4 regions of the Rhizobium sp. BR 317 genome follow, and region 1 is predicted to be linked to each of the others. Evidence: predicted binding sites of a transcription regulator. Region 1 holds the regulator's gene; each other region holds the start of a gene.

Region 1 (4,872 bases):
CTTGTCGGCCGCACCTGCCTTCAGCGCCTGCTTTCGCACGATGGCATCGTCAATGATGCTGCGCAGATCGGCAGCCGCGACGGCCGAGAGATCGAGAAAGTGTTTCGGTGAAGCCATGTCCCTACCTGTACTCCAGAAATGATAACGCCCGCTGTGAGGGCAAAAACGCCCCGATCAGCAGGCGTTGAACTCAAGCCGACTTCTTGACGCGGGCGGCGCGCAGAGATTCTGCAGCGCGTTCGATACGGACAAGGCCTTCGCGCGCCTCCTCGGCCGTGACCACCAGCGGCGGCAGCAGACGGATGACGTTGTCGCCGGCCGGCACACCCAGCAGATGTTCGGCGCGGATCGCCTGCAGTAGATCCGACTGCGGAATGGCAGCCTTGATGCCGAGCAGCAGCCCCTCGCCGCGGACATCCTCGATAATATCCGGAAAACGATCCTTGAGCGAGGCCAGACCCTGGCGGAAGACCAAGGCCACATCGCGCACATGCTGCAGGAAGCCATCCGACAGCACGACATCGAGCACGGCGTTGCCGACCGCCATGGCGAGCGGATTGCCGCCATAGGTCGAGCCATGCGTGCCCGCCTTCATGCCCGAGGCCGCCTCCGCGGTCGCAAGGCAGGCGCCGAGCGGAAAGCCACCGCCGATGCCCTTGGCGACAGCCATGATATCCGGCGTGATGCCGGCCCATTCATGGGCGAAGAGCTTGCCGGTGCGACCGACGCCACTCTGAACCTCGTCGAGGACCAGAAGCAGGCCATGCTCGTCGCAGATCTGACGCAGGCCGCGCAGGAACTCGTTGGTCGCCGGGCGGATACCGCCCTCGCCCTGCACCGGCTCGATCAGGATCGCAGCCGTAGCACCGGTAATCTCGGCACGCACGGCGTCGAGATCGCCGAAAGGCACCTGGTCGAAGCCGGGGGCCTTCGGGCCGAAACCTTCCAGGTATTTCTCCTGGCCGCCGGCAGCGATCGTCGCGATCGTGCGGCCATGGAAGGCGCCTTCGAAGGTGATGATATGGTATCTGTCGGGATGCCCCTTGAAGAACTGGTAGCGACGCGCCGTCTTGATGGCGCATTCCAGAGCCTCGGCTCCGGAATTGGTGAAGAACACCTTGTCGGCGAAGGTGGCGTCCGTCAGCCGCTTCGACAATTTCTCCTGGCCCGGCACCTCATAGAGGTTGGACAGGTGCCAGACCTTGTCAGCCTGCGACTTCAACTCTGCAACCAGATGGGGATGAGCGTGGCCAAGCGAATTCACCGCAACGCCGGCGGCAAAATCGAGGTAGCGCTCGCCGGTCTCCGTGATCAGCCACACGCCCTCGCCTCGCTCGAACCGCAGCGGAGCACGCATGTAGGTGTCATAAAGCGGCGCGGTTTCAGCCATGGCGCATTCTCCTCGATCACAACCTTTAGGGCCTGTCGTTTCCTTCGTGTGAAACGGGCCCCGGAAAATCAAAAATGCCGCCTTTCGGCGGCCTGAGCACTATTGATGTTTTGCACTGCGATGTCAACAAAACTGGCGATTTAGCAGGTGCGGCAGAGCGCCTCCGGAGGGAGGCCATCTCTTCGACAAGTTATATTGCATAAATGCCACTCACGTATAGCAAGTTGGGGAAAACCTCGAAATCGATTCCTCAAGAATCCCGCGACTCTTGTCACGGAGTCAGCCTCACACTAGGTTAAAAACCAATTACTAGACTGCATGCGGCGGAACTAGTCACCACAATTTTAAAGCGTTTCACGCCTCGACCCAATGCGAGGCAATGGTGAGGGATTCTGCCATCAGAAACGCGACAGCGGAGACAGGGCATGAATTGGACAGACGAACGCGTCGAGAAGCTGAAAAAGCTGTGGTCCGAAGGTTTGAGCGCCAGCCAGATCGCGGCACAGCTCGGTGGTGTCAGCCGTAATGCCGTCATCGGCAAAGTGCATCGCTTGAGCCTGCCAGGCCGAGCGAAGGCCGGTGGCGCAGCAACCGCAGCTCGAGCGCCGAAGCGCAATACCTCGGCCCCACGGGCGCCGAATTACGCCTCGCGCGTTGCAACCCGCACGGTTACCCGCCAGCAGGGTGCGACGATGCTCAAGGAAGAGGTCGAGATCGATACGGTCCACGAGATCGAATATCGCCCGGCCACCAATGTGGTCGTTCCGATCTCGCGCCGCCTCGGCCTGACGGAACTCACCGAACGCACCTGCAAGTGGCCGGTCGGCGACCCGCTGAAGGATGATTTTCACTTCTGCGGCAACGACAGCCCGGACTCCTCGCCCTACTGCACCTACCACCAGCGGCTGGCTTACCAGCCCGTGCATGAGCGGCGCCGGGCGGCACACTGAGCCATATCAACCATATGAAAAACGGGCCGAAAGGCCCGTTTTCTGTTTCCGCCGCCATGTTGGAGGACGGCCCGCCGGGTTTCCCCGATCAGGCCTCCATAGAATAACCCGCGCCGCGAACGGTGCGGATGACATCCTGCATATTGGAGAAATTCAGCGCTTTGCGCAGACGGCCGACATGCACGTCGACGGTGCGTTCGTCGACATAGATATCGTGCCCCCACACGCCGTCGAGCAACTGAGAGCGCGAGAAGACACGGCCGGGCGATGACATCAGGAATTCCAGCAGGCGGAATTCCGTCGGCCCCAACCGCACTTCACGGCTCTTGCGGTGGACGCGATGGGTCTCGCGGTCCAGTTCGATATCGCCACAGCGCAGGACCGTGGACAGAACCTCCGGGCGGGCTCGGCGCAGCATTGCCTTGACGCGGGCCATCAGCTCCGGCGTCGAGAACGGCTTGACGACATAGTKGTCCGCGCCGGTGGAAAGGCCGCGCACGCGCTCGCTTTCCTCGCCGCGAGCGGTGAGCATGATGATCGGCAGGCGCTCCGTCTCCGGCCGCATACGCAGCCGACGGCAGAGCTCGATGCCGGACACGCCMGGGAGCATCCAATCGAGGATCAGAAGATCGGGGATGCGCTCCTGGAGGCGCAGCTCGGCTTCGTCGCCTCTCAGGATAGTGTCGACCTCGAAGCCTTCCGCCTCGAGATTATAGCGCAGCAGAACGCTTAGCGCTTCCTCGTCTTCTACAACAGCTACTCTCGGAACCATGCGCCTCTGGTCTCCTTCTCTTGGCGTCTACTTTATTCCGTCACTGCACCGACGGTGTTGGCGGTATCGTCCTTCGGGCGCTCGCCTTCGGGCTGGGCACCGGTCGCCATGTAATAGATCGTCTCGGCGATGTTGGTGGCATGGTCGCCGATGCGCTCGATGTTCTTGGCGCAGAAAAGAAGATGCGTGCAGGTGGTGATGTTGCGCGGATCTTCCATCATGTAGGTCAGCATCTCGCGGAAGAGCGAGGTGTACATGGCGTCGATTTCCTCATCGCGCTCGCGGATCGACACGGCCTTGTCGGGCGAACGGGTCGAGTAGACGTCGAGCACTTCCTTGAGCTGGACGAGCGCCAGTTCGGAGAGGTGTTCGATGCCGCGGGCGAGACGCCGCGGAACGCCGGTGCCCTGCACGGCGATGACGCGCTTTGCGGTGTTCTTGCCGAGATCGCCAACGCGTTCCAGATCGGAAGCGATGCGGATGGAGCCCATGATTTCACGAAGGTCGGCAGCCATCGGCTGGCGGCGGGCGATGGTGACGATCGCCTTGTCGCCGACTTCGCGCTCGGCGTGGTCGAGAATGACGTCGTCGGAGATGACCTTCTGCGCCAGAGCGGCATCGCCGTTGACCAGCGCGCGGACGCTGTCGCTGACCATCTGCTCCGCCAGGCCGCCCATTTCGGAAATGCGGCGCGTCAGGAACTTCAGGTCCTCGTCATAAGCAGAGAGAATGTGTGTAGAGACCATTTTTCTATCCTCAAGGTGAAAGGTGCGAAGGGAACCGCGCGGGGGAGCATCATCAGCCAAAACGGCCCATGATGTAATCCTGCGTGCGGAAATCATCGGGATTGGTGAACATCTTATCGGTATCGTTCTCCTCGACCAGATGGCCGAGATGAAACATTGCGGTACGCTGCGAAACGCGGGCTGCTTGCTGCATGGAATGCGTCACGATGACGATCGTGAAGTTTTCCCGAAGCTCATGAATGAGTTCCTCGACTTTGGCGGTGGCAATCGGATCGAGCGCCGAACACGGCTCGTCCATGAGAATGACCTCCGGACTGACAGCGACGGCACGGGCGATGCAAAGGCGCTGCTGCTGGCCGCCGGAGAGGCTGGTCCCTGCCTCAAAAAGCCGGTCCTTCACCTCGCCCCACAGCCCGGCCTTCTGAAGGCTGGTTTCGACGATATGGTCGAGATCGGTCTTGGACCGATGCAGGCCATGGATACGCGGGCCATAGGCGACATTCTCGTATATCGACTTCGGGAACGGATTGGGCTTCTGGAACACCATTCCGACGCGGGCGCGCAGCTCAACAACGTCGATGCTGTTGTCGTATATATCCTGATCGTCGAGCGTGATCTTGCCGGTGACGCGGCAGGTGTCGATCGTATCGTTCATGCGATTGAGGCAACGCAGGAAAGTGGACTTGCCGCAGCCGGAAGGACCGATCAGCGCGGTGACCGTGTTGGCGCGGATGTTCAGGTCGACATCGAACAGCGCACGCTTGTCGCCGTAATAGACCGAGACAGCCTGGCCGATCATCTTATAGGGGATCGTCATCATCTTCCTGGCCAGTGCTTTTTCGCTCGCGGCTTCCGTCATCATGTTCATTCCATCGCCTCCTGTCACCAGCGCCGCTCAAAGCGACGGCGCAGCAGGATGGCGCCGATGTTCATCGCAACGAGGAAGAAGAGCAGGACGATGATGGCCCCGGAGGTTCTTTCTACAAAAGCGCGCTCGGCTTCGCTCGCCCACAT
Region 2 (5,705 bases), on a different contig from region 1:
CGCGGCGCAAGCCTTGATGGCCGATATAATGCGCCGAATGCGTGATGACCGGCAGATAGCCGCGGGCGAGCTTGTGTTCGCCCTGCGCGCCGGCTTCGACGCGCTTCAGCCCCTTGGCCAGCGCGAAATCGATCGCCTGATGATAGCAGACTTCGAAGTGCAGGTAGGGATGATCTTCGACGCATCCCCAGTGCCGCCCATAGAGCGTTTCGCCGCCGATGAAGTTGATGGCGCCGGCGATATAGCGGCCCTCGCGCTTGGCCATCACCAGCAGGATATCGTCGGCCATCCGCTCGCCGATCAGCGAGTAGAACTTGCGGGTGAGATAGGGCCGGCCCCATTTGCGGCTGCCGGTATCCATATAGAAAGCGAAGAACTGGTCCCAGATACGCTCGGTGAGATCGCTACCCGTTAGCCAGTCGATGCTGATGCCGCCTTCAAGGGCGGCGCGACGCTCCTTTTTCAGCGCCTTGCGCTTGCGCGACGCCAGTGTTTCAAGGAAGGCGTCATGGTTGGGATAACCATCATTGATGAAATGGAACTGCTGGTCGGTACGATGCAGGTAGCCATCGCCTTCGAAGACGGAAATCTCGTCTTCCGGAAGGAAGGTGATGTGGGCGGAGGAGACGCCGAGCTGCCGGGTCACCTCCTTCAGGCTTTCGGCCAGCGCCGGCTGAATCACATCGCGATCCTGTCCCTCGGCTACAAGCAGGCGCGGGCCGGTTGCCGGCGTGAAGGGAATGGAGCACTGCAGCTTCGGATAATAACGGCCGCCCGCGCGCTCGAAGGCATCGGCCCAGCCGTGATCGAAGACATATTCACCCTGGCTATGATTCTTGAGATAACCGGGGACGGCGCCGATCAATTCGCCGCTGTCGGTTTCGAGCAACAGGTGATTGCCGAGCCAGCCGGTCTTGTCGGTGGCGGAGCCCGACTCCTCCAGGGATGACAAAAAGGCATGCGAGACAAACGGATTATACGGCCGCACCGTACCCGTCCTCGACGCCCCGGCGAGCTTGGACCAGCCCTCCGGAGCAATGTTTTTGAAAGAACGCTCGACTCGAATGGATAATTCGTCTGTCATCAAATTCGTCTGTTAGGAAGGAAAGGCAGGGCTCTCCCTTGGGTCGAACCCTTCGAAGGTCATTTGATCTGCGTTGGCAAATGTGTGTTTGCGGGCCGCTTCGTCGCGCACGGTCCAGGTGATGACCGGGATGCCGCGCTGGCGCTGCGCCGTGATGAAGGGGTTCGGCAGGTGGCCATAGAAATACGAGATGAAGTCTAGCCCAAGCTGCATGGCTTCGTCATGCTTAAAAAATGTCTCGGGCTCATTTCCATCCGCCGTCAGGCCGACAGGGTAGGGCGCGTTGAGCGCCTTCAGGTCCTTGAGCAGCCAATGGTCGAAGCTCATCAGCGCGACATGACCGTTATAGCCCTCCAGGACTTCCAGCACGGATTCCGCAAAGCCCTCATCGTCACCTTCGCGGCCCTTCAGCTCCAGCACCAACGGCACCTTGCCGTCGCAGAGCTTGAGGAGCTGTTTCAGCGTCGGGACCTTGTCGTTGGTGCCGCCGACCGAGAGCAGGCCGAGTTCGGCCGAGGTCCGGTCACGAAGCTGGCCGGGAAGATTGCAGACGCGCTGCAGATCGTCATCGTGAAAGACGACCGGAACGCCGTCGGCGGCGTAATGGAGATCGCATTCGATGGAAAAACCCGCCTCGATCGCGCGGCCAAAAGCCGACAAGGTGTTTTCCCAAACCTGCTTGTTCATGTCGTGAAAGCCGCGATGGGCGACAGGACGTTCGGTAAGCCAGGCAATCTTGCTCATTATGCAATTTCCATGATGGCATCGATTTCGACGGCGGCATTCAGCGGCAGTGCTGCCATGCCGACCGCAGCGCGCGCATGCTTGCCAGCGTCGCCAAGTACATTTGCCAGAAGATTGGAGGCACCGTTGATCACAAGATGTTGTTCGACGAATTCGGGTGCCGAGGCGACGAAGCCGTTCAGCTTGATGATGCGCTTGATGCGGCCGAGATCGCCGTCCAGGGCTGCCTTTGCCTGGGCGAGAATATTGATGGCGCAAAGCTCGGCAGCGCGTTGGCCGCCGGCAACGTCGACATCCCTACCGAGGAGGCCGGTGACACCAAGCTTGCCGTTTTCCATCGGCAACTGCCCGGACAGATAAAGAAGATTGCCGCTGATGACATAGGGCACATAGTTGGCGGCTGGCGCGGCAGCCTGCGGCAGGACGATGCCAAGCTCCTTCAGACGGCTCTCGATGGCGTCGGACATTTTCATCTCCCGTTTTGTTGTAAAATCTTCAAAAATCCGGCATCAAGCTTAGATTCCCTTTGCCGGGAAAGGCAGCCTCGATTTAAGCACGATCCCGAAATACCAGAAGCGATCTTGGACGAGATCACGCCAAATCAAAAGGCAGAGTGAGATGACGAATTGATGACGGTCCGCCTCACTCTAGCCGAAGCGTTCTTATAGCATCGCGTGCGAGTCCAACAGGAGATAATGAATGTTCCGCTCGAGTCTTGCCGCCGTTGTTGTTTCGAGTTTAGGCGTCGCGTCTCTGGGCGCATCCGCCATGGCGGCAGGTCCAAGCGGGTTGATCGCGCATCGCGCCGTCTATGATCTCGAACTGAAGGACGCTTCCGACCGGTCTGGTATCGCCGGCATGTTCGGCCGTATGGTCTATGAGTTCGACGGCTCCGATTGCACCGGTTTCACCACCAATTTCCGCTTCGTCACGCAGATCGACACGGGTGACACGACACGCGTCAGCGATCAGCAGACGACCACATTCGAGGATCTCACCAAGCGCGTTTTCCGCTTCGAGACCAAATCCTATACGGACGACCAGCTCGATAAGGACGTGCGTGGTGCGGCGGCGGACGACCAGAAGGGCATCAAGGTCGATTTGACCCAGCCGCAGGCCAAGCAGGTCGAGCTCATTCAGAGCCGCTTTCCGACAGAACATATGCTCGACATCATTCATAATGCGAAGCTCGGCAGGAATTTCTTCGAAGCCGAGGTTTTCGACGGCTCCGACGATGGCGACAAGTCGTTGATCGCAACAACCGTCGTCGGCAAGCAGTCGACGCCCGCCACCGACGATCCCGATGCCGACAAGGCCGGTATGTTCGCGAAAACACCGTTCTGGCCGGTGACCGTTGCCTATTTCAACGACAAATCCAAGGGCGACGCCATCCCGGTCTATCGCATGTCGTTCAAGCTCTATGAAAACGGCATCACCCGCGACCTCACCATGGACTATGGTGACTTCGTGCTGACCGGCAAGCTTTCCAAGCTTGAAGTGCTCGACACCAAGGCCTGCCAATAGGCTTGGCCACGGCGCCAAGCCACAGGGCAAAATCTTCGTCATAAAATTGTATTCGAAGCTTCACTATTCTGGGGTGCATCCGGCACGCCCGTGAGTGAGTCTCATGTCCCGCTGTGCCGATCTGGAATTGTAGCGGGCCATGCGGGCCGCGTCGCTTATTGTGGGAATAATCGGCAGGCTTCCGCAGACAGGTCCCGTGTTGATAGACGAGAAAGCACGACCTATGGCCAATACCGATCTCGCCCCTGCCTCTAACGCTGCTTTGCCGGTTGTCACGGCCGATCCGGCGGAAATTGCCCGCATCGGCGATACCATCGATTTGAACGACCGCGCCGGTATTTCGGTCTATGGGGACCGTGCCCAGCAGTCCGTCTCCGACTATTCCGACCGGATTCTCCGCGAGGTCCGCAATCGCGATCTTGGTGAGGTCGGCAAGCTGCTGACCGATATCATCATCAAGTCGAAGAAGCTCGACCCGGCATCGCTGAAGGATGAGGGCTTTCTTTCCAAGATTTTCTCGTCCTTCAAGGCGAGGTTGGAACGCTTCAAGGAGGAGTTCGAGGATGTGGCCGGCCAGATCGATCGCATCGGTCTCGAGCTCGACCGGCACAAGGATACGCTGCGCCGCGACATCGCACTTCTCGATGATCTCCATGAGGAGACAAAGCGGTCGATCCTGCAGCTCGACGCCTACGTGCAGGCGGGCAAGACGTTTGCAGAGCATTTCCGCAGTGTCGAACTGCCGAAGCTGAAAAGCGCTGCTGATGCCGCGGCTGCCAATCCCGGCGGCGGCATGCTGGAGGCGCAGACCTATCAGGACAGCCTGCAGGCCCTCGACAGGCTGGAGAAGCGGGTATTCTACCTGCAGCAGGCCCGCCAGCTCGGCATTCAGCAATTGCCGCAGATCCGCATCGTGCAGGCCGGCGACGAAACGCTGATCGAGAATCTGCAGGCGACATCGGCGCTGACGGTGCCGGCCTGGAAGCAGAAGATGGTGATCCTGCTCGGGCTGTCGCGGCAGAAATCGGCGCTCGAATTGCAGAAGACGGTGACTGACGCCACCAACGAGATGATCCGCCAGGCATCCGAGATGATGAAGGACCAGGCGATTGCCATCGAACAGCAATCGCAGCGCGGTATCGTCGATATCGATACGCTCGCCGCCGCCAACCGCGACCTGATCGATACGATCGGCGGTGTCCTGAAGGTGCAGGAAGAAGGCCGCAGGAAGCGGGCCGAGGCCGAGCAGCAAATGGAGAGAATGACCGTCGAACTCAAAAAGGCGATGATCGAGGCACGATGAGCGGCATGATGATCCGCACACTTCTCACCGGCCTGGCGCTGACGGCGGCGCTCGCCTTGGCGGGCTGCGATGCCGGCGGCAAAGGTCCGAAGTTCTCGATCGTCTCCGGCTCGGAAAACACGGTTATCCAGCCGATCGTCGAAGAATTCTGCAAACAGAAGAACGCCACCTGCAGCTTCACCTACGAAGGCACGCTGGATATCGGGCTGGCGCTGCAGAGCGAAACTGGCGTCGAGCAGGACGCCGTCTGGCCGGCATCGAGCGTCTGGGTCGATATGTTCGACACCAAACGCCGCGTGAAGACGCTGACCTCGGTGGCGCAGACGCCCGTTATCCTCGGCGTGCGCAAATCGAAGGCGCAGGCGCTCGGCTGGATCGGCAAGCCTGTGTTCATGAAGGACATCTTGGCGGCGGTGAAAAACGGCTCGCTGAAATTTCTCATGACCTCGGCAACCCAGTCCAATTCGGGCGCCAGCGCCTATCTCGCCATGCTCTCCAGCGCGCTCGGCAACAAGCCTGTCATCGAGCCGGGCGATCTCGACAAGCCGGAGGTTCAGGGTACCGTCAGGGCGCTGCTTGCCGGGGTCGAACGCTCGTCGGGTTCCTCCGGCTGGCTCGCGGACCTCTATACGGATTCTGCTGGCCAGGGCACGCTCTACGATGCCATGTGGAACTACGAGGCGGTGCTGAAGGAGACCAACGACAAGCTTATCGGCATGGGCAAGGAGCCGCTTTATGCGATCTATCCGGCCGATGGCGTGGCGATCGCGGACTCACCGATCGGCTTCATCGATCACGGACGAGGACCCGAGGTCGAAACTTTCTTCAACGAACTGGTCGCCTATTTGCGGTCCGCACCCGTGCAGAAGCGCATTGCCGACACCGGCCGACGCATTCCATTGGGAGATGCTGTGACGAAAGGGGACCCGAGTTGGAATTTCGACCCGAGCCGGTTGGTGACCGCGATCCGCATGCCGGAGCCGACCGTGATTCGCCAGGCGCTCGATCTCTACCAGGGCGCATTGCGTAAGCCGTCGCTCACGGCCCTTT
Region 3 (5,705 bases), on a different contig from region 1:
TAGGCGCGTGCGGCAACATCGGACGGCTCCTCGCGGGCAAGCGACGCGATGGCGCGCACTGCGGCCATCTTCATTTCCTCGTTGATCGTCTTGGCGCCGCAGTCGAGCGCGCCCCGGAAGATATAGGGGAAACAGAGGACGTTGTTGACCTGGTTCGGAAAGTCCGAACGGCCGGTGCAGATCATCGCGTCCGGTCGGGCGGCACGGGCGAGATCCGGCATGATTTCTGGTGTCGGATTGGCGAGCGCCATGATCAGCGGCTTCTCCGCCATCTGCTCCAACAGCTCAGGCTTCAATACGCCGGCGGCAGAGAGGCCGAGAAAAACATCGGCGCCGGGGATCGACTCGGCAAGCACGCGCTTATCGCTCTTCTGGGCATAAACGGACTTCCATTCGTCCATCAGCTCGGTACGGCCTTCATAGACGAGGCCTTCGATATCGTGGACCCAGATGTTTTCACGCTTGGCGCCGAGGATGACCAGCAGGTTGAGGCAGGCAAGCGCCGCCGCGCCGGCGCCCGAAGCAACGATCTTGACGTCTTCGATCTTCTTGCCGGCCAATTCAAGCCCGTTGAGAATAGCGGCGGCAACGATGATGGCGGTACCGTGCTGATCGTCGTGGAATACCGGGATCTCCATCTTTTCGCGCAGACGACGTTCGACGTCGAAGCACTCGGGCGCCTTGATGTCTTCCAGATTGATGCCGCCGAAGGTCGGCTCCAGCGCGGAAATCGCGCTGACCATCTCATCGACGGTGGGTGCGGCAACTTCGATGTCGAAGACATCGATGCCGGCGAATTTCTTGAAGAGTACAGCCTTGCCTTCCATTACGGGCTTGGAGGCAAGCGGACCGATATTGCCGAGACCGAGGACGGCCGAACCGTTGGAGATGACCGCGACGAGATTGCCGCGCGAGGTGTAGTCGAAGGCCGTTTCCGKATTGTCGCGGATGGCAAGGCAGGGCGCGGCAACGCCGGGAGAATAGGCAAGCGCCAGGTCGCGTTGGTTGCCGAGCGGCTTCGTCGCCTGGATTTCCAGCTTGCCGGGACGGGGATAGCGATGAAAGAAGAGAGCCTGGTCGTCGAGATTGCCACTCGCCATGTTCTTGGCTGCCTTCGATGTGTCGTGCGTATCCATTACGCTCCTCCATTCCTGCTTGCGCGCTCGCGTTTGATTCCCCCTGCATACATCAATCACCCAGGGTGCACAGTATGCAATTGACGCGGACAGAAGGTTTTTTGTCGCGTCGTTTTCAGAATTGTTTTTCCGGTCCGCAAACGCTGACTTCCGGACCCGATGGTAAGCGAAGGGCGAAAATGCGTCACATGGGGGTCACGGCGCTGGCCTATGAGGGCAAAAACGGAGGAACGCTCATGACCCTCATCGCTTCCCACCGCGGCGGTACGCATCTGTGGCCTGAAAACACCCGGCTCGCCTTTTCCGAAACCGCCAAGCTCGATGTCGATCTCGTCGAATTCGATGTGCACCAGACGCGTGACAACAAGCTTGTCATCCATCACGACGCGTTGATCGACCGCATGACGGATGGCAAGGGCGCGATCGCCGATTTCAGCTATGACGAACTGATGCGCCATATCGTCATCGGCAGTGGCGGCGAGACCATTCCGACACTTGCCCAGACCATCGATATCTTCGGGCCGTCCGCGGTCGACCTTCGCTTGGAGATCAAGGCGAGGCCGGACGGAAAACCCTATGAAGGCATGGAAGGCCGTATTGCGGACGAGCTGTTGGCGACCGACATGCTGCAGCGGACAATGGTGACCAGTTTCGCGCTCCCGCGCCTGGAGGTTTTCAGCGTCGCGCTGGAGGAGCGTGGCCTGAATGCCGGCGAACTTCTGGGCCTTATCTTTCTCTGTTCGCCCTTGATGGTCGCGCAAATCGGCTGGAGAGGCGTCATTGCCGCACTCGGCCGGTTTGGCGTCCGCGAGATTGCCTTGCGGGCCGAGTCCATCGATGCCGAAGTAACGGAGTTCTTTCGGAAAAACGGCGTGACGGTGCACGGCTGGGCGGCTCACACCAGCGAGGCAGCAAAGGCGATGTTTCGCCTCGGTGTCGCAAGTTTCACAACCGATCGCCCAGATCTCGCCATAGCTGCAAAGCGCGGCTGATCTTGCGCGATAGTCCTATCGCACAGGATTTGTCATCATCCTGAAACACGAGTCTGGTTTTGGAATAGCCAACGTAGGATAGGGCACGGACATAGAGTTCGTGAATGAAAACATGAATGTCAGGCGGTTTCGAACGCTATTCATTTCTGACGTGCACCTCGGCTCGAAAGCAGCCAAGGCGGACTATCTGATCGATTTTCTGCGCCATCACGAAGCGGACACCATCTTTCTTGTCGGCGACATCGTCGACGGCTGGCGGCTGAAGCGCACCTGGTACTGGCCGCAGGATTGCAACGACGTGGTGCAGAAGCTGCTGCGTAAAGCGCGCAAGGGCACCCGCATCGTCTATATCCCCGGCAATCACGACGAATTCCTGCGCGATTTCCCCGGCATGCATTTCGGCGGCATCGAAGTGGCGCAGCGGGCGATCCACGAGACCGCTGACGGCAAGAAATACCTCGTCCTGCACGGCGACGAATTCGACGTCGTCGTCCGCAACGCGCGTCTGCTCGCCTATCTCGGCGATTGGGCTTACGATATGGCGATCCTCATCAATGTCGGCCTCGCCGCGGTTCGCCGCCGCCTGAACATGCCCTATTGGTCGTTCTCGGCCTGGGCGAAGCTTCAGGTCAAGCATGCGGTCAACTTCATCGGCGAGTTCCAGCGCGTTGTGGTCGAAGAGGCCAAGCGCAACGATGCCGACGGCGTCATCTGCGGCCACATCCATCACGCCATCATCGAGGATTTCGATGGCATCCGGTATATCAACACCGGCGACTGGGTCGAAAGCTGCACGGCGATCGCCGAGCATGAAGACGGCACTTTCGAGCTGATCACCTGGCAGACGATCACCGAGGTACAGCCGGTCGGCGCCGCCATCGAGGATCTGTCGGAAACCCTTGGGGTGCGGGCGGCATAATATGCGCCGCTCACGCATCCGATAACGCGCCGTCACATTTTTTGATCGTCGTTATCTGATTGCAGCCTCATATTTTCCCTGAAACGTTTCGATCGGGCTATTTCTCGCCATAGTCGTATTCACGATGGAGTGATAGGGAGCAATCAGTTTCCCTTCAGGTCTGTCATGATTCCCGCGACAAAATCTCTCCAGGGCGAGGGCGCTCCTCCGCATTTTCGTTTGCGCACCGCCTTGTCCTATTGTGCTCCGTTGCTCGTCAACGGGATCGCCTTGCCGTTTTTCCCCGTCTGGCTGGCGGGACTGAATTTCGGTGACCGCGAGATCGGTCTCATCCTCGCTGTACCGATGGTGGTTCGCGTTCTTGTCGTGCCCATTGTCGGCATCCTGGCCGATCGCGTCGAGGAACGTGCGAATGTGTTGTTCTGGTCGGGCGCACTGTCGCTGCTGACGGCGATCGCGCTTTACTGGACAAGCGATTTCTGGCCGGTTCTGCTGGTCTACGGCATTCAGGGGGCGACATACGCGCCTTACTTACCCGTCGTGGAATCGATCGCCATTTCCGGCGTGCGGCGCTGGCGTTTCGATTATGGCTCGATGCGCGTATGGGGATCGATTGCTTTCATCTTCTCGACCCTTATCGGCGGTCAGATGATCCAGAAATGGGGTGGCAGCATGGTTCTGCCCAGCATGGTCGGCGGCTTTTTCCTGACGACGGTGATGGCCTTCTTCTGTCCGCGCATTGGACCGACACGCCGGCGCAATCAGCCGATCAACCTGCAGGCGCCGACCGGCGGCGGGCTGCGCTCACCGCAGTTGTTGATCACCATGATCGGTGTGTCGGTGCAGCAGTCCAGCCATGCCGTGCTGTATACCTTCGCGTCGATCTATTGGCGGACGCTCGGTTTTTCCGGCACGCAGATCGCCGTCCTCTGGAGCATAGGGGTCGCGGCGGAGGTCATGGTCTTCTTCATGTCGAAGATGCTGAGCCGTCGTTTCAGCGCCTGGACGCTGATTTTCTTCGGCTCAAGCATGTGTGTCCTGCGCTGGATATTGTTTCCGATCAACTTCGGTTTCATCGGCTATTTCGTGCTGCAGTGCTTTCATTCCTGCACCTATGCCTGCGTCCATACCGGCATTCAGCGCCGTATCGTCGCCTCGGTGCAGGAAGCCCAGGAGGCTTCCGCCCAGGGCTCTTATTTCTTTTATAACGGCATGTTTCTCGGGCTTATGACGCTTGCTTCCGGCTATCTCTACGCGTGGCTCGGTGTTTCCAGCTATTATGTCATGGCCGGTGTTGCAGCTTTCGGCCTCGCCATGGTGGTGCTTGCCCGCAATCTTCAGCCCCACAGTTCCGGGTTTGGCGAAAGGGCGGGCGAGGCCTCCTGAAGGCGGGCAAAACGAATTCATTTGGATATCAAAATGCTATGGCATATTTTGACATCGGCGCGGCATGGAAATCGCCTATGCACTCGGATATTAACCATTACCGTCGAGCTGGGATTCCTGAGTCGGCGATTGTGACGCAAGATCTGAAAGACGCATGAGTTTGAAAGCAGCCGAACAAAGCCCCGATGCACCGAGGATCGATGACGAGCCTGATGGCAACGGGCATCGCTATCGGCTGGAAGGCAATTGGCGTAGTGCCAATGTGCACGGCGTGTTGCGGCAGATCGATCAGCTTACGAAACAGCATGGCGGCGATCATGTGGTGATCGATCTCTCTGATCTCTCCGATGTCGACACCGCGGGGGCGCTGCTGATCCGTCGCCTGAAGGAGAGCCAGGAAGCGCACGGCGTTACGGTCAGCATCGACGGCTCCAATCCCCATATCGATGAGCTGCTTACCGCCTTTACCGAAGACCCGAACCAGGAGGCGGCGGAGCCCAAGCCAAAGAAATCGCTCGCGGAACGGATTTTCGCACCGATCGGCGAAAGCGTTTACGAGATATGGGGCAATCTCGTCGCGGCCATGTACATACTCGGTTCGGCGGTGCGCGGCGCGCAGCTCAAGTTCGGGCGCGGCAGCGGTGTTTCGCCGGCTTCGATCGTCAATCAGATCGACCATATGGCGGTGCGCGCCGTGCCGATCATCCTGCTGATGTCCTTTCTGATCGGTGCGATCATCGCGCAGCAAGGCGCATTCCAGCTTCGCTATTTCGGCGCCGAAATCTTCGTCGTCGATCTCGTCGGTATCCTGCAATTGCGCGAAATCGGCGTGCTGCTGACCGCCATCATGATCGCCGGCCGTTCAGGCAGCGCCATTACTGCCGAAATCGGCTCGATGAAGATGCGCGAAGAGGTCGACGCCCTGAAGGTCATGGGTCTGAACCCGGTCGGCGTTCTGATCTTCCCCCGGCTGGTGGCATTGACCGTCGCGTTGCCGCTGTTGACCATCCTTGCCAATTTCGCCTCGCTTGGCGGCGCGGCTGTGGTCGCCTGGGCCTATTCCGGCATCACCTTCGCCACTTTCGTTTCGCGCCTGCACGAGGCGATCAGTCTCTCCACCGTCATCTCGGGCATGATCAAGGCGCCGTTCATGGCGCTGGTCATTGGCATCGTTGCTGCGGTCGAAGGGCTGAAGGTGGGTGGCAGCGCCGAATCGCTTGGCCAGCATGTGACGCAGTCCGTTGTGAAATCGATTTTCGTGGTGATCCTGAT
Region 4 (5,705 bases), on a different contig from region 1:
TCGCGCGGCTGCGTCCGGGTGCGGATCTTGCCGACGGTGCAAAGGTCGGCAATTTCTGTGAGGTGAAGAACGGCAAGATAGCTGAGGGCGCGAAGGTCAACCATCTGACCTATATCGGCGACGCGACCGTCGGGGCCGGCAGCAATATCGGCGCTGGCACGATTACCTGCAACTATGATGGCGTCAACAAACACGAGACCCATATCGGCGCAAACAGCTTCATCGGTTCGAACTCGTCGCTGGTGGCGCCCGTGCGCATTGGCGACAGCGCCTATGTCGCCTCGGGCAGTGTCATCACCGAGGATGTCCCGGCGGAAGCGCTGGCCTTCGGACGCGCTCGCCAGGAGGTAAAACCTGGCCGTGCCAAGGTCATCCGCGATCGGGCCTTAGCCATCAAGGCGGCGAAGAAGGGCAGCCACTAAGCCTAAAGTCCAGCGCAGGAGCCCTTAAATCGGAATCGATTTAAGGAAAGGATTGTGCGCTACTCTAAAGTCCTGCTGTGTCCGCAACGCATCCTTTGGATGCCTCGGCGCGGTAGGGTCGCGTAACGGTCAGAAATCGAAAGTGACCATCGCGGCGATTGAGAAAACGATTAGAATCATTAGGACTTGCTCCAATATTTTGGGCAGACGGAGAATTGCATGTGCGGCATTGTCGGGATCGTCGGAACGAAGCCTGTGGCGGAGCGATTGGTGGATGCCTTGCGGCGTCTCGAATATCGCGGCTATGATTCGGCTGGCGTTGCCACCATTCATAACGGCGTCATGGATCGTCGCCGCGCCGAAGGAAAACTCTTCAATCTCGAAAAGCGGCTGGACGTCGAGCCGCTGCCCGGCGCAACTGGCATTGCTCACACCCGTTGGGCGACGCATGGCGTTCCCAACGAAACCAACGCCCATCCGCATTTTGTCGAAGGCGTCGCCGTCGTCCACAATGGCATCATCGAGAACTTCTCCGAGCTGCGCGAAGAATTGAAGGCCGAGGGCAGGATTTTCGCCACCCAGACCGATACGGAAGTCGTTGCGCATCTCCTGGCGAAATATCTCCGCCAGGGCCTCGATCCGCGCGCAGCCATGCTGAAGATGCTGAACCGCGTCACTGGTGCATATGCACTGGTCGTCATGTTCCAGAACGATCCCGACACGCTGATGGCGGCCCGTTCCGGCCCGCCGCTCGCCATCGGTTTCGGCAATGGCGAGATGTTCCTTGGCTCCGACGCCATCGCGCTGGCGCCCTTTACCAACGAGATCACCTATCTGGTCGATGGCGACTGCGCGATCATCACCCGCGCTGGCGCCACGGTCGTCGACTTCAGCGGCCGGGAGGTCAACCGCGTTCGGCAGATATCGCAGGCGACCGCCTATGTTGTCGACAAGGGCAATCATCGCCACTTCATGGAAAAGGAAATTTACGAGCAGCCGGAGGTGATCTCTCACGCGCTCAGCCATTATGTCGATTTTGGCAGCCATCGGGTGCACCCGAATGCGTCGTCGATCGATTTCAACGCCGTATCCAGCCTCGCGATCTCAGCCTGCGGCACGGCCTATCTCGCCGGCCTGATCGGCAAATATTGGTTCGAGCGCTATGCCCGTCTGCCGGTCGAGATCGATGTCGCCTCCGAATTCCGCTATCGCGAGATGCCGCTCTTGCCATCGCAAGCCGCGCTGTTCATCTCGCAGTCCGGCGAAACGGCCGATACGCTGGCGTCGCTGCGCTACTGCAGGGACAATGGCCTGAAGATTGGTGCCGTCGTCAATGTCAAGGAATCGACCATCGCGCGCGAATCCGATGCCGTCTTCCCGATCATGGCCGGCCCCGAAATCGGCGTTGCCTCGACCAAGGCCTTCACCTGCCAACTTGCAGTCCTGGCGTCTCTGGCAATCGGCGCCGGCAAAGCGCGTGGTACGGTCAGCGCCGAGGATGAACAGGCGATGGTGGGCCATCTCGTCGAGATGCCGCGCATCATGGCCCGGGTGCTGAATATCATCCAGCCGCAGATGGAAAGCCTTGCCCGCGAGATCTCCAAATTCAAGGATGTGCTTTATCTCGGCCGTGGCACCAGCTTCCCGCTGGCCATGGAAGGTGCGCTGAAGCTCAAGGAAATCTCCTACATCCACGCCGAAGGCTATGCCGCCGGTGAGTTGAAGCACGGTCCGATCGCGCTGATCGACGAGAACATGCCTGTTATCGTCATCGCTCCCTACGACCGCTTCTTCGATAAGACCGTCTCCAATATGCAGGAAGTAGCGGCGCGCGGCGGCCGCATCATCTTCATCACCGACGAGGCGGGGGCAGCGGCTTCTACCCTGCCGACCATGGCGACGATTACCCTGCCTATTGTCGATGAAATCATCGCGCCGATGATCTTCTCGCTGCCGATCCAATTGCTCGCCTATCACACCGCTGTCTTCATGGGCACGGACGTCGATCAGCCGCGTAATCTGGCCAAGTCGGTGACGGTGGAATAGGCTGCATTCCCCGCTGTTTTCCTAAAATAACGTCGTCGTGAACGGGGCTCTGATCCCGCCGATGACGTGACTGGCGGGTTGTGCTACGTGCCGATTTCTGGCACGTTTCACATAGGAGATGGTGGGGGAATTTGCCGGTTAGCGGTGGCGACGGAACGGAGTTTTCGAACGGCGAATGACGGATAGACCCATCAAAGTGTCTGTGGCAACGCGGATCAGAAACAATTTCCTGGCGGGCCTGATTATCTGCGCGCCAATCGCCATTACGCTCTGGCTCACCTGGTCGGTGGTCCACTGGGCAGATAGCTGGGTCAGGCCCTATATTCCGGCGCGCTACGATCCCGAGAGCTATCTGAATTTCGCCGTTCCCGGCACTGGCCTAGTGATCGCTATGATCTTCATCACGATCGTCGGTTTCCTCGCCAAAAACCTGATCGGTCAGAGCATCGTCCGCTTCGGCGAATCGATCGTGCAGCGCGTGCCGCTGGTGCGAACCATCTACAAGAGCGTGAAGCAGATTTTCGAAAGCGTGCTGAAGGAGCAGGGCACGTCTTTCAAGAAGGTCGGCCTCATCGAATATCCGAGCCCCGGCCTCTGGTCGATGGTGTTCATCTCGACCGACGCCAAAGGTGAGATCGCTTCGAGGTTCAACGCCATGGGGCATGACATGGTGGCCGTTTTCCTGCCGCCGACGCCCGTCCCGACAGCCGGCTTCCTGGTTTTCGTGCCGCGTGAAAAAATCACGATCCTCGACATGAGCCCGGAAGATGGCGCCAAACTGCTGATCTCCGGCGGCCTGGTTTCGCCGGAATATCGGGAAAAGCTGATCGGCAAGGAACTGCCGCCGCCGGCGCCTGTCCCCGTAAAAACGCTGTCTTAGAACTACGCTTTTTCTGATCTCTTCCTCTCTCGCCCACGCGTTTGGGGCGAGTTGTCATGTCCTTATCATGTTGCCGTCTTAGACCGTCTGCCGGAAAGGCAATCGGGGCGCACCTCATTGTCGAAGTCCGGATCACTAGAACCGGATGCATCGTTCGACACGGCTTTGGCCGTGTCTGAAGGTGAATGCCGTTCCAGCAAAAAGGGCTTTTTCATCAGGAGGATATTGCCTTGAAAAACGTGCGTTCAATGACATTGCCGCTGCTCTCCGCAGCGCTCGCCACTTTTGTTTTCTCCGCGCCGATCGCTGCCCTCGCCGATAGCTCCGTCGCCGTCGGCGGCGTCATGTTGGTCAACAAGGGCCGCGTCGCCGTTGGCCGTATCCCGGCCAATCTGCGCGACAAGTTCGGCGAGACCTTCGGCTCCGGTTCGGGTATGTCCATCGACACCAAGAGCTGGGTGCGCAATGCCGATGGTTCCTACAAAGGTTCGCTGTGGCTATTGCCCGACCGCGGCTACAATGCTGTCGGCACGACCGACTATCGCCCGCGTCTCAACACCATCGATGTCCAGTTGACGCCGGTTGCTCCGGGCGCAACACCGCCGGTCGGCAAGGAACAGTCTGGCGTCGATGCCAAGCTCGCCGACACCGTGCTGCTGACCGACAACAAGGGCGCCGACACGACCGGTCTCGATCCGGCTAACGGCACCCGTCAGCCGGCTGATGGCATGCCGCTGCTGCCTCAAGCGCCGAACGGCAAGATTTCGCTCGATACCGAAGCCGTCGCCCGACTGCCCGATGGCACCATGTTCATCAGCGATGAGTATGGCCCCTATATCTATCGCTTCGCCGCCGATGGCCGCATGATGGCCGCAACCCCGCCGCCGACTGCGCTGCTGCCGATGCGCAATGGTGCCGTCAACTTCGCCTCCAACAATCCCGGTCCTGGCGAATCCGCTCCGGACCCGAAGGATCCGACCAGCGGCCGCCAGAACAATCAGGGCCTAGAAGGCATGTCCCTGACGCCGGACGGCAAGTTCCTGATTGCCGTGCTGCAGTCCGCAACCCGCCAGGATGGCGGCGATTCCAGCTCGACGCGCCAGAACACCCGCACTTTGGTCTACGATGCCACCGATCTGGCCCATTTGAAGCTGGTGCATGAATATGTCGTGCCGCTGCCGGTCTTCACCGACGCCAAGGGCAAGACGGCCGTCGCCGCCCAGAGCGAAATCGTGGCTCTCTCGCCGCAGACCTTCCTCATGCTGGCCCGCGACAGCAACAACGGCTACGGCGTGAAGGGCGATAAGTCGCTCTATCGCAGCATCGACATTGTCGATGTCTCAGCCGCAACCGATATTCACGGCACGGCATTCGATGCCGATAAGCCGGTCGCTCCCAAGGGTGTCGTCGATCCCTCGGTGAAGCCGGCGGCTGTGAGCCAGTTCATCGACATCAACGACAGCGCCGATCTCGCTCGCTTCGGCCTCCACAATGGTGCGCCGAACGATCGCAACAATCTCTCCGAAAAGTGGGAAGCCATGTCGCTCCTGAGCGTCATGGATCCGAAACTGCCGGACGATTACTTCCTGTTCGTCGCCAACGACAACGACTTCCTGACCCAGGACGGTTTCCAGGTTGGCGCGGCCTATAAGGGCGATGGTGGAGCTGATGTCGACACCATGTTCCAGGTGTTCCAGGTCACGATCCCCGGCCTTTCGGCCAAGTAACGGCCTATGATTTGGATGGACGCGATTGCCGCGTCCATCCACCTATCCCGCTCTCAGAAAACGGATCGCCTCGTCGCGGCGGAAGAGATAGAGCAGGGTACGCACAGCCATGCCACGCTCACCCGTCAGCTCCGGATCGCGCTCGATCAGATAGGCGGCGTCCTTGCGGGCGATTTCCAGGAGATCGGCATGGGCCTCGAGGCTGGCGATGCGGAAGCCGGGCGTTCCGGACTGGCGCGTGCCGAGCAACTCGCCCTCACCACGCAGCTTCAGATCCTCCTCGGCAATGCGGAAACCGTCCTCGGTGTCGCGCATGATCGACAGCCGGGCATGACCAGTTTCACCCAACGGGCCCTTATAGAGCAGGATGCAGGTGGACGCCTCGTCGCCACGTCCGACGCGCCCGCGCAACTGGTGCAACTGCGCCAGACCGAAACGCTCGGCATGCTCGATCACCATGATCGTCGCGTCCGGCACATCGACGCCGACCTCGACCACCGTTGTGGCGACCAGCAGGCGGATATCTCCATTCTTGAACGCCATCATCACGGCATCTTTTTCCGGTCCGCTCATGCGGCCGTGAATGAGCCCGATCCCAGGCCCCAGCGCCTTGGTCAAGCTCGCATGCCG

What was found. The regulator PhoB, encoded in region 1, activates phosphate uptake and scavenging genes when phosphate is short. The targets are predictions, from matches to a motif close to TGTCATNNANCTGTCAT.
Positions count from the first base shown of each region.
Region 2: the regulator PhoB is predicted to act here: its motif matches at 3,389-3,405, upstream of QD357_RS01420 (toxic anion resistance protein).
Region 3: the regulator PhoB is predicted to act here: its motif matches at 2,159-2,175, upstream of QD357_RS02790 (UDP-2,3-diacylglucosamine diphosphatase).
Region 4: the regulator PhoB is predicted to act here: its motif matches at 3,401-3,417, upstream of QD357_RS01035 (esterase-like activity of phytase family protein).

Region 1 covers NZ_JARWLB010000007.1:125,403-130,274, forward strand. Annotated here, with positions in the region: gene argF (ornithine carbamoyltransferase) at 1-117, opposite strand, end outside; gene QD357_RS13345 (aspartate aminotransferase family protein) at 191-1,390, opposite strand; gene QD357_RS13350 (GcrA family cell cycle regulator) at 1,816-2,340, shown strand; gene phoB (phosphate regulon transcriptional regulator PhoB) at 2,429-3,112, opposite strand; gene phoU (phosphate signaling complex protein PhoU) at 3,145-3,858, opposite strand; gene pstB (phosphate ABC transporter ATP-binding protein PstB) at 3,911-4,726, opposite strand; gene pstA (phosphate ABC transporter permease PstA) at 4,741-4,872, opposite strand, start outside.
Region 2 covers NZ_JARWLB010000001.1:299,838-305,542, reverse strand. Annotated here, with positions in the region: gene QD357_RS01440 (GNAT family N-acetyltransferase) at 1-1,084, opposite strand, end outside; gene QD357_RS01435 (glycerophosphodiester phosphodiesterase) at 1,097-1,828, opposite strand; gene QD357_RS01430 (RidA family protein) at 1,828-2,295, opposite strand; gene QD357_RS01425 (cell envelope integrity EipB family protein) at 2,528-3,352, shown strand; gene QD357_RS01420 (toxic anion resistance protein) at 3,576-4,655, shown strand; gene QD357_RS01415 (substrate-binding domain-containing protein) at 4,661-5,705, shown strand, end outside.
Region 3 covers NZ_JARWLB010000002.1:40,488-46,192, reverse strand. Annotated here, with positions in the region: gene QD357_RS02800 (NADP-dependent malic enzyme) at 1-1,136, opposite strand, end outside; gene QD357_RS02795 (glycerophosphodiester phosphodiesterase) at 1,373-2,128, shown strand; gene QD357_RS02790 (UDP-2,3-diacylglucosamine diphosphatase) at 2,241-3,047, shown strand; gene QD357_RS02785 (MFS transporter) at 3,213-4,433, shown strand; gene QD357_RS02780 (ABC transporter permease) at 4,588-5,705, shown strand, end outside.
Region 4 covers NZ_JARWLB010000001.1:217,152-222,856, reverse strand. Annotated here, with positions in the region: gene glmU (bifunctional UDP-N-acetylglucosamine diphosphorylase/glucosamine-1-phosphate N-acetyltransferase GlmU) at 1-422, shown strand, start outside; gene glmS (glutamine--fructose-6-phosphate transaminase (isomerizing)) at 642-2,468, shown strand; gene QD357_RS01040 (DUF502 domain-containing protein) at 2,644-3,348, shown strand; gene QD357_RS01035 (esterase-like activity of phytase family protein) at 3,579-5,075, shown strand; gene recG (ATP-dependent DNA helicase RecG) at 5,118-5,705, opposite strand, start outside.